DNA from 3 places in the Glutamicibacter sp. V16R2B1 genome. Region 3 is predicted to be linked to each of the others. Evidence: riboswitches for the same ligand, from Rfam matches in the RefSeq annotation. Region 3 holds a riboswitch; each other region holds the start of a gene.
What was found. Region 3 has a riboswitch for thiamine pyrophosphate ahead of FDN03_RS10545 (ECF transporter S component). Riboswitches for the same ligand answer to the same signal wherever they lie in the genome.
Positions count from the first base shown of each region.

Region 1: linked by a shared signal. The riboswitch ahead of thiO (glycine oxidase ThiO) and the one ahead of FDN03_RS10545 (ECF transporter S component) in region 3 are both predicted to bind thiamine pyrophosphate.
Region 2: linked by a shared signal. The riboswitch ahead of thiM (hydroxyethylthiazole kinase) and the one ahead of FDN03_RS10545 (ECF transporter S component) in region 3 are both predicted to bind thiamine pyrophosphate.

Region 1 is NZ_VATX01000015.1:416,011-419,302, forward strand. Features, by position in the region: gene FDN03_RS12055 (GNAT family N-acetyltransferase) at 39-1,049, opposite strand; TPP riboswitch at 1,147-1,259, shown strand; gene thiO (glycine oxidase ThiO) at 1,256-2,368, shown strand; gene thiS (sulfur carrier protein ThiS) at 2,512-2,766, shown strand; gene FDN03_RS12070 (thiazole synthase) at 2,772-3,292, shown strand, end outside.
Region 2 is NZ_VATX01000002.1:39,427-42,718, reverse strand. Features, by position in the region: gene thiE (thiamine phosphate synthase) at 1-252, opposite strand, end outside; gene thiM (hydroxyethylthiazole kinase) at 321-1,106, opposite strand; TPP riboswitch at 1,098-1,192, opposite strand; gene FDN03_RS00760 (hypothetical protein) at 1,259-2,848, opposite strand; gene FDN03_RS00755 (aldehyde dehydrogenase family protein) at 2,925-3,292, shown strand, end outside.
Region 3 is NZ_VATX01000015.1:103,463-106,754, reverse strand. Features, by position in the region: gene FDN03_RS17025 (ATP-binding cassette domain-containing protein) at 1-540, opposite strand, end outside; gene FDN03_RS10550 (ECF transporter S component) at 537-1,160, opposite strand; TPP riboswitch at 1,224-1,378, opposite strand; gene FDN03_RS10545 (ECF transporter S component) at 1,485-2,105, opposite strand; TPP riboswitch at 2,172-2,327, opposite strand; gene FDN03_RS10540 (DUF4235 domain-containing protein) at 2,455-2,697, shown strand; gene mnhG (monovalent cation/H(+) antiporter subunit G) at 2,788-3,147, opposite strand; gene FDN03_RS10530 (monovalent cation/H+ antiporter complex subunit F) at 3,147-3,292, opposite strand, start outside.

The DNA.
Region 1 (3,292 bases), 310 kb from region 3:
CGCACCCCGGCTTGGGGCCAACCGCGGATACAGCGCAGCTATGCCTCGCCCGGAGCCGGTTCCAGCTCCAGGGCGGCGATGGCCGGGAACGGGTCGCTGCGCAGCCGTCCAAAGGTCAGCACATCCACCCGGGCGCCGTCCATGACGAACTTTTCGCGTTCCACACCCTCCTGAATGAAGCCAGCGGCCCGGGCCACCCGCAGGGACGCGGGATTGTTCGCTCGCGCCCCCAGTTCCAGCCGGTGCACGCCGCCACTGCTGAGCAGGTGATCAGCCACGGTGGCCGCGGCCCGGCTGGCCAGCTGCCGGCCGCGGTATCCGGCGGCCACCCAGTACCAGAACCAGCTCAGCGTGTTGGCCCGGTCCAGGCTCGCGCACACCAGGCCCACCAGCGTCCCGTCCACGTCGATGGCGTAGGGGCGCTGCTCCTGCGGGGACGCCAGCAGCCGGTCGATGTAGGCGTGGGCTTCATCCAGGGTTCTTACCGATCCCTGGCGCTTCATCTGCGCATCCGAGGTGAACGCGGCCAACACCGCCGGGGCGTCGGCGGGGCGCAGCGGGCGCAGACGCGCCCTCGTCGCTTCCAGTCCTGCCGGGGCTGGGGCCGGGCGTGGCGCCGGGGTCGAGTGCTGCTGCGCGCCAACGGCACTGGCGGTGCCCTGGTGGTACAGCAGCTGCCAGCGTCCCCGCTCCAACTGCCACAGGGAACTGCGGTGGGCGGTACGCACCCCGGTGCTCTGCCAGCGCAGCAGCACCTGATGCTCGGACAAGGCCAACAGGCTCGGGGCGTGCAGGGCGGCCGGGGGATTATCGGTGCGCGTTTGGGTGGCCAACAGCGCGATGATCTCGTCCTTCGTGTAGTGCCGGCCCGAGACCCCCACCTCCTCAAACATCTCGTGCAGCAGCACAGCCAGCTGCTGCGCAGCCCCCCGGACCGCTGGTGAGAGCAACTGCTCTTCCAGGGCCAGCAGCTCTTGGGCCAACGGGTCGCTGCGCTCCAGGAGCCGGGGGTAGGACTGCGCGTTGTGGGTGGTGCCGGATGCGTTCATGCCTCCCAGTGAACCACGGGTTGTGTGTGCGGCGGCCCGCCGGCGGGACCGGCCGTCATGCAATTGGTGTTTGTGAGCTGCACCATGCCTATAATCCTTCTAACTCCGCGGGAGCCTGCGCGATCTGTTGATCCGGGCTGAGAGGGCTTCGTGCCGACCGCTACACCTGATGCGGGTCATGCCGCCGTAGGAAGGAAAGTGCCCTGATGCATGTCGTGATCGTTGGTGCCGGGATCGCCGGACTATGTACCGCTTTTGAACTGCGCAGCCGCGGGGTGCGCGTCACGCTCTGCGACCCTAACCCCGCCGGGGGCGCCAGCCATGCGGCGGCCGGCATGCTCGCCCCGGCCGCGGAAATCGTTTGGGGACAGGACCGGCTGCACCAGATGATGGCCGACTCGGCGCAGCTCTACCCGGAACTGGTGGCGCGCGTGCAACAGGCCACCGGAACGACGGTGGCGTACCGGCAAAACCCGACCATGGTCGTCGCCGCCGAGGCCGCCGACCGCCAGGCGCTGGCGGAGCTGGAGGAGGTCCGCCACCGGCTGGGGCTGCCCACCCAAATGCTGCTGGGCTCCCAGGCGCGGCGCAGGGAACCGGCCCTAGCCGGCAACATCGCCGGAGCTCTGGTATTCCCCGAGGACCACCAGGTCGATCCGCGCTCACTGACCGGCATCCTCATCGAGCATTTCAGGCAGGACCTGATCCGGGAGCAGGTCAGCGAAGTGGAGCTCTGCGGCGCCACGGCGCGGGTGCACACCCAGACCGGGCGGGTGCTGGAGGCGGACCAGGTGCTGCTGGCCACGGGCCTGGGACAGGTGCCCGGCACCCCGCAGCTGCCGTTGCGGGCGGTGCACGGCGACATCCTGCGCCTGCACTTGCCGGCCCACCTACGCCCGCTGCTCACCCACACGGTGCGCGGGGTGGTGCACCGGCGCAACGTGTACCTGGTGCCGCGCAGCGACGGCAGCATCGTGCTTGGCGCCAGCAGCCGCGAGGACGGCAACGACCTGGTCAGCGTGGAGGCGCTGTACACCCTGCTGGATGATGCCCGGCGCCTGGTGCCCGGGATCATGGACGCCTCCCTGCGTGAGGTGGTCGCCCGGCCCCGGCCCGGCACCCCCGATGACCGGCCCATCATCGACCGGGTGGACGCACACACGGTGGTGAGCAATGGGTTCTTCCGCCACGGCGTCCTGCTGGCACCCCTGGGCGCCCGGATCGCCAGTGACCTGCTGCTGGGCGCCGACCCGGGGACGCACCGTGGGCTGTTGGGGCTGCACCGCTTTCCGGTCGCGGCCAGCAGCACCAGCCGCTGATCCCGGTCACCCGATCAGGCGGCCCTGTCCGCCGCGCATCCGGCCCCGAACCCGGGCAGCCGCAGACATCCGGCGCCGCCCGCCACCCCGGTGAGCGCCACCAGCCAAAGCCAAAGCAACCAGAAAGAGAGGCACGAGAGGCAATGCCTGAAATCACCGAGATCGAGGTGCAGCTCAACGGCCAGAGACTGAAGCTGCCCGACGGGGCCACCGTGCGTGACATCGTCGCCGGGCACACCAAAAAGCTCATCAACGAACAAGGCCTGGCCGTGGACGGCTCACGGCTGGGAATCGCCCTCGCCATCGACGGGGACGTAATTCCGCGCAGCGCCTGGGCCAGCCACACGGTGGCGCCCGGGGCACGCATCGACCTGGTCACCGCCGCACAGGGAGGATGAGAAAGATGACCCAGAGCAACGAAGCACCCCACACGCCCGAAGATGTCTTCAGCATTGCCGGGGCACAACTGCGCTCCCGCCTGGTGATGGGCACCGGGGGAGCGACCTCCCTAAGCACCCTGGAAGAGGCCCTGGTCGCCTCGGGCACCGAGGTCACCACCGTGGCCATCAGGCACTATGCCGCAGCCGGTGGGGATTCGGTGTTCGCCATGCTCCAGCGCCTGGGCGTGCTGGCGTTGCCGAACACCGCCGGCTGCTACACCGCCCGCGATGCGGTGCTCACCGCCAGGCTGGCGCGCGAGGCCCTGGAAACGGACTGGATCAAGCTGGAGGTGATCGCCGACGAGCATACCCTGCTGCCGGATCCGATCGAACTGTTTACCGCCGCCGAACAGCTGGTGGCCGACGGGTTCCAGGTCTTTGCCTACACCAATGACGACCCGGCCCTGGCCCAGCGACTGGATGATGTGGGAGTCGCGGCGATCATGCCGGCCGGCGCCCCGATCGGTTCCGGGCTGGGCATCCT
Region 2 (3,292 bases), on a different contig from region 3:
GGTGACCGCGGCCCCGGCGGCCCGTGCCGCCAGGTACACGTCCACCCGGTCGTTGACCAGCAGTTCGGCCCGGCCCGCGGTGAGCTGACCGGCGGCCAGGGCCAGTTCATAGAATTCGCGCGCGCTTTCCTCCTTGGCGCGCAGCTGGATCCACTGCACGCCGGCCTGCACGGCGGCCTGGATGACCTCAAGGGTGCGGTGTGGGGTGCAGCTGGCGGTGTTGGCGACCAAATATACGCCGAGATTTCGCATGATTGTCCTTAAACCGCCCCCCTGCGGGGCCGGCGGGTTGAGTCGTGGGGGGATGAAGAATGAGGGATCTAGAGTTCCTCGATGCGCACCGCACCCAGTTCCTGCGGATCGGTCAGGGCCAGGGCGTCGAGGAACTGCGCGGCAAAGCTGCCCGGCCCCAGGGACAGGGCGGCGGCGCGTTCGGCGGCCCGCCCATAATAGGCGTGGGCGGCAACGGTGGAGGTGAACACGTCCTGCCCGGCGGCGATCGCCGCCGCGGCGAACGCGCCCAGGGCACACCCGCCGCCGGTGACGCGGGTCAGTTCGATCCCGTCGGTGTGCACCATGACCGTGCGCTGGGCGCTGACCACGGCGTCGGCCGGCCCGGAAATCGCGACCACCGCGCCGTGGCGTTCGGCCAGTTCCCGCCCGGCGGCGATGGCCGCGGCCACGGGGTCGGCCGAATCCACCCCGCGCCCGGCGGACTGGTGCCCGGCCAGGGCCATGATCTCCGAGGCGTTGCCGCGGATCAAGGCGGGGCGCAGCGAAACGATGCGCTGGGCGTAGCGCGTGCGCACCGGCAGCGCGCCAACGGCCACCGGGTCCAGCACCCAGGGCGTGTTGGCCTGGTTCGCGGCCTCGATCGCCTCATCCATGGCGGCCAGCTGTTCGGTGCTGGGGGTGCCCAGGTTCACCAGCACCGCGCAGGCGGTCTTCGCGAACGGCCCGGCCTCCCCGGGCAGGTTCGTCATGGCCGGGGCGGCGCCGGCGGCCAGCAGCGCGTTGGCGGTGAAGTTGGCGACCACGGTGTTGGTCAGGCAGAACACCAGGGGGCTGGTGTGGCGCAGTGAATGGATCACGGCAGGCAGGGTCATGTGCGACATCCCTCCGCTAGTTTGAACTAGTTCAGGTTCGACGGGTGTCATCTCAGTCGGCGGCGCCGACACCCCGTGTCACTCGTGACCGAGCGTACGCAATCGCCCACCCGTTGACAAACCTGTGACGCGCCGCACCGCGCCGCCCCAGGTCAGGGCCGGCCCGGCGCGCCCGGCGGTGCTGCAGGGCCGGCAGCAGCCGGGCGCCCATGTGCCGCTGACGGGTGCTTTTCGGGGCCGGGGTGCGGGATGAGCAGCCGCGCCGGGAAGCACAGCACCGCCAGGCTGAGCCCGACCCATCCGTAGTCAAACCCGTAGCCGCAGAACAGCAGGGCGCCCAGGGCGGCGGTCACGGTGCGCAGCGAACGCAATTCGATCACCTGCCGGTACCAGCGCTCCCAGTGCCCATCCACCGCCCAGGCCACCTGCATCCGCCGGCTGGCCAGGCGCACGGCGGCGTGGGCCAGCAACAGCACCGCCACCAGCAGCAGGATGAACGCCGCCGGGGCGGTGACCAGCCCCCACAGGTAGTCCAGTGGCGGGCGCAGCAGGAAGTAGACGCTGGCGGCCATCAGCAGCCCGGCCACCGGGTAGATCCAGCGCGGAAGCGGTCCCCAGTGCCGGGGCCCGGTCCGACCGGCCTTGCCGTGCACGTACCCCATGCTGCTGCCGGTGATCACCAGGTAGAGCAGGGCGGCGCCGGTGATCAGCACCATCAGGTGCATCCCCGGCCGTGCATCGGGCAGGGCCTGCGGCTGCGGTGAGTGCGTGGGCCACAGGACGAGCAGCAGGATCAGTGAGGCGCCCAGCGCCACGTACTGGGTGGCGAACAGGTGATCGCGCAGGGCGCGCACCGGATGCCGCGGCACGGCGGTGACGCCCTCGAAGTTCTGCGGCGGGCGCCAGAACAGCATCACCAGGGCGACGCCGAGCACGGCGTAGTTCCCTACCGAATCCCAGCCGTCGCCCAGCGCGCGCAGCCGCTCAAGGTCCCCGTCCGCGGCCTGCTGGTGGAACCACCGGGCCTTGTAGTGCAGGGCGGCCGCGCCGTTGGCGGCCAGGACCACGGCCACGGTGCGGTACAGCCGGTTCAGCCACACCCGGCGCAGCACCCGGTTGTCGTGCCGCGAGATCCCCGGCAGCGGCCTGCGGCGCAGGATCACCAGGCTGGCCAGGAGGGTGGCGGCCACCAGCAGCCCCAGGCAGAGGGCCAGGTACGGCAGCACCTCGCCGGCCGGGCGCAACCCGTCGGCGGCCGGGATGAAGTAGCTCATTTCCTCTTCGCTGAGCTCGCGCTGCGCGGTGGGAGCCCGGTAGGGCACATCGCCCGCCGCCCACAGCGCGGTGAGCGAGCCGGCCAGGACCAGGACGAGGGCCGCCACCAGCTTGCCCGGCACCAGCCCGGTGCGCGGCTGCGGGTCGGCGCTGCGCTGCACGCGCGGCCCGGTGAACTGGGCCAGCACGTAGACGAACCCGACCCACAGCGCCGGGGTGGCGGCCCGCCCCACCGCGCCCGGCCAGCCGCCGGGCACCGCCTGCCCCTCCGCGCTGATCAGGTAGAAGGCATCGAACCAGTCGGTGGAGACGGCGGCGAGGAACCCGATGAGCGCGCACCACCGGGCGTACCGGCGCGCCTGGGACAGCAGGTTCCCGCTCCCGCTCGGGCTGAGGGCCCGCAGGATCAGCGCCACCAGGGCGGCGGCGACGGCGAACGAGCCCAGCGGGGCGCTCAGGTCGGTCATCGGCCCTCCTTTATCCAGCCCAATGTATCAACCCGGTGGCGCAAACGGGGGCCGGGGGATGACGTACGCTCGAGCCATGGGAATCTTCACCTCACAGCAGCCGCCGGAACCGGTCGGGGAAACCGCGCCGCCGGTCGACGAGCACCCGGGCAAGATCGCGGAGATGATCGCGCACCTGCGCCGCTCCGCCGACGCGCGCATCACCCATCCGCGCCGTTTCCGCGCCCAGCAGCTGCGGGCCCTGGAGAAGATGCTGGCCGAACGCAAGGAGGACTTCATCGCCGCGCTCGCCGAGGACCTGGGCAAGAGCGCGACCGAGGCGAAGTTCTCCGAGATCGACTTCCTGCGCACGGAAATCGACGTTGCCCAGCGCCACCTGGCCGAGTGGATGGACTCCACCTCGGTGAAGGTGCCGCTGTCGCTGCAGCCGGCGATGGCCAAGAT
Region 3 (3,292 bases):
CAGCAGCATCAGCCCCGGGCGCATGGCCAGGATCCCGGCCAGGGCCAGGCGCTGCTTCTGTCCCCCGGACAGCTGCTGGGTGGGATGTTCCGGCGCCAGCTGGCCCAACCCGACCGCCTCCAGTGCCAGGGGAATGCGCCGGGAAATCTCCTGCGGGTCCACCCCGAGGTTTTCCGCCCCGAAGGCCACGTCGTCTTCCACCCGGGCCTGCACGATCTGGGTTTCCGGGTCCTGCTGCATCAGGCCCACACCCTGGCGCGGCCCGAACGCGTCCTGCTCCCCCACCAGCAGCTGCCCGGTACACCCGGCCAGCTCGGAAACGTCCAGGACCCCGGCCATGGCGTGCAGCAGCGTGGATTTGCCCGCGCCGCTGGGTCCCAGCAGCAGCACCCGCTGCCCGGCCGGAACCTCCAAATCCAGGGCGTGCAGGGCCGGTTGCTGCCGGTCGGCGTGCTTCCAGCCGAACCCGCGCGCGCTCACGGACAGGGCACCGGATTCCAGCTGGGGCAGCGCGGCGTGGTTCGTGATGCCGGCGGTCATTGCTTCGCCCGCCCAAAGACCGGTTCACGGTTCGCCCTGCGGCTGGGCAGCGCGGAAAGCGCCCCGGTGGCCGCCAGCGCGCGGGTGGCGAAGTAGGACAGGATGCCGGCAATCACCAAGCCGGAGAGGCTCATCGCCGCCACGTGGAAAAGCTTCATGCCCGCGGTGTATTCCGCATAGTAGGCCATCAGGTAGGCCTCGCTTAGCGCACCGAACAGTCCGGCGCCCAGCCCCGCCAGCATCGCCACCCCAAGGCTCCACACCCGGTAGCGGAAGAGCGCGAACACCACCTCGGCGCCCAGCCCCTGGACAATGCCGGAAACCAGCACGGTGATGCCCCACTGCGAGCCCAGCAGCGCGGAGATCACCGCGGCCAGCAGTTCACAGTACAGGGCGGCGCCGGGCTTGCGGATGATCAGGGCCCCGAGCACTGCCGGGAAGAGCCACATCCCGGCCACGAAGGCGCTAGCCGGCGGGAAGGCCACAAAGGCCAGGGAAATGAAGCCGTAACCGGCGTTCCAGCCCCAGAACACCACGCCCGAAGCCACGGCGATCACCGAGGCGACGACGATGTCGGCGACCTTCCACGAGCTGCTGGCCCGCAACGGTGTTGTTGTCACTTGGATATCCTCCTGAATCAGGAGGGGAGCATGTATGCGAACCGGGGCGCGTCCCCGGGGGCATACCTGAGATTCTCGACTTCCTTCGCCGGTACTAGCCGGGGCAGGTTCGAGGGTCTGCGATCTATCGCACTCTCAGCGTCTTTTACCCTTACGCCTGCCGTGACGCGCCTGGCGGCACGGCAGCGGGCTGGTATGACGCTCCCCTGTCGGTTTATGTCTGCGTTGCCACCATACCCCAGGATGCCGGTCGGGCAGAACCCGCACCGGCGACCGGTTTGAGGCGGACGTCATATTGCTCTTGCTCCGGCCGCCAGGCGCCGCCTAGCGGGAGCGGGTGAGCACCGGTTCCCGGTGGGCCCGGCGGCTGGGCAGGGAGGCCAAGGCACCGGTGTTGGCCAGCATGCGGGTGAGGAAGAACGAGCAGATCCCGGCGATCAGCAACCCGGAGACGCTCATCGCCGCCACATGGAACAGCTTCATCCCGGCGGTATAGTGCACGAAGTGGGCGGTGATGTAGGCACCGTTGAGGGCGCTGAGGAAGCCGGAGCAGAAACCGGCCAGCATGGCGGCGGACAGGTTCCACACCCGGTAGCGCAAGAGCGCGAACACCAGCTCGGCGCCCAGCCCCTGCAGCAGCCCGGAGACCAGCACCGTCAGTCCCCAGTGGGTGCCCAGCAGGGCCTCGATGATGGCGGCCAGCAGTTCGCAGTACAGTGCCGCACCGGGCTTGCGAATGATCAGCGCCCCGAGGACCGCGGGGAACAGCCACATGCCCGAGAGCAGCGCGCTGGCCGGCGGGAACGCGGCGAAGGCCAGCGTCACGAAACCATAACTGGCGCTCCACGCCCAGAACACCACGCCCGAGGCCACGGCGATGACCGAGGCGATCACGATGTCCGCGACCTTCCATGAGGTGCCGCCGGTTCGCTTGGTTGTTGCCATTTTCTTCCATCCTCCTGGTTCAGGAGGGGAGCACATGCGGATGCGCAGGGAGCTGTCCCTGCCGCACATCTGAGATTCTCGACTTCCTTCGCCGGTACTAGCCGGAGCAGGTTCGAGGGTCTGCGATCTATCGCACTCTCAGCGTCTTCCACCGGTCCCGGCCACCGGCGTTTGCTGCGCGGTGAGCCTCGGGGACGGTATGACGCTCCCCTGTCGTTTCTTGTCAGCAGATTGCCGCGGCGATCCGTGGATCACCCGATGCCATGTCTGCGATGCCACCATAGCTCAGGATATGCTTTCGATAGAAAGAGAAGTCCCCATGCGAACAGGAGCGCGAAGAATGAAACCAATGATGAAGCTGCTCGCCACCGGCATTTCCCTGGGAGCCGGGTTTGTCGGCAGCAAGCTGGTGGACCGCCTGTGGAAGGGATTCACCGGCAATGACGCCCCGCGCCACGGCCAGGAAGCCGAAGCCGAAGCCTCGATGCGCCAGGCCCTGGCGTTCGCCGTCTTCTCCTCCGTGGTGGCCGCGATCATCCAGGTCCTCACCGACCGCGGCACCCGCAAGGCGTTGGCCAAGCTGAACAAGTAGTTCCCCGGCGATTGCGCCGTGGACAGGCAGGGCCTCGGAGCACCGTGATGCGGTGCTCCGGGGCCCTTGTTCGTGGTGCCGGCAGTGGCGCTAGTCCTTGTTCTGGCGGCTGGCGTTCTCCACCACGGTGCGCAATTCGTCGCTGTACAGCGTTTCGCGCTTCACGTGCTTGGTGCGGTACCCAGAACGGCCAATCATGTGCGCGGAGACCGGTGCGGTCAGCAGCTGCACGCCCCAGGCCAGGGCGAGCACCGGCACCACCTGCCAGGAGCGCAGGTGGATGGCCAACCCGATGAACAGCAGCAGGAAGCCAAGCACCTGCGGCTTGGTGGCCGCATGCATCCGGGTGAGCAGGTCGGGGAAGGTCAACAGGCCTATGCCGGCGATCAATGACATCAGCGAGCCGACGATCATGCAGCCGGCGGCCACAATTTCCAGGAACTGATCCATCACGCATTCCTCTGGTCGGAAACGAACCGGGAGACGGTGACCGAGCTGATGAAGCCGATGGCGCAGGCGATCACCACGAACAGGATGTGGTTGGTGTGCCGGTTCAGGTACATTTCCAGGCACAGGGCGGCGGAGATGATCAGCA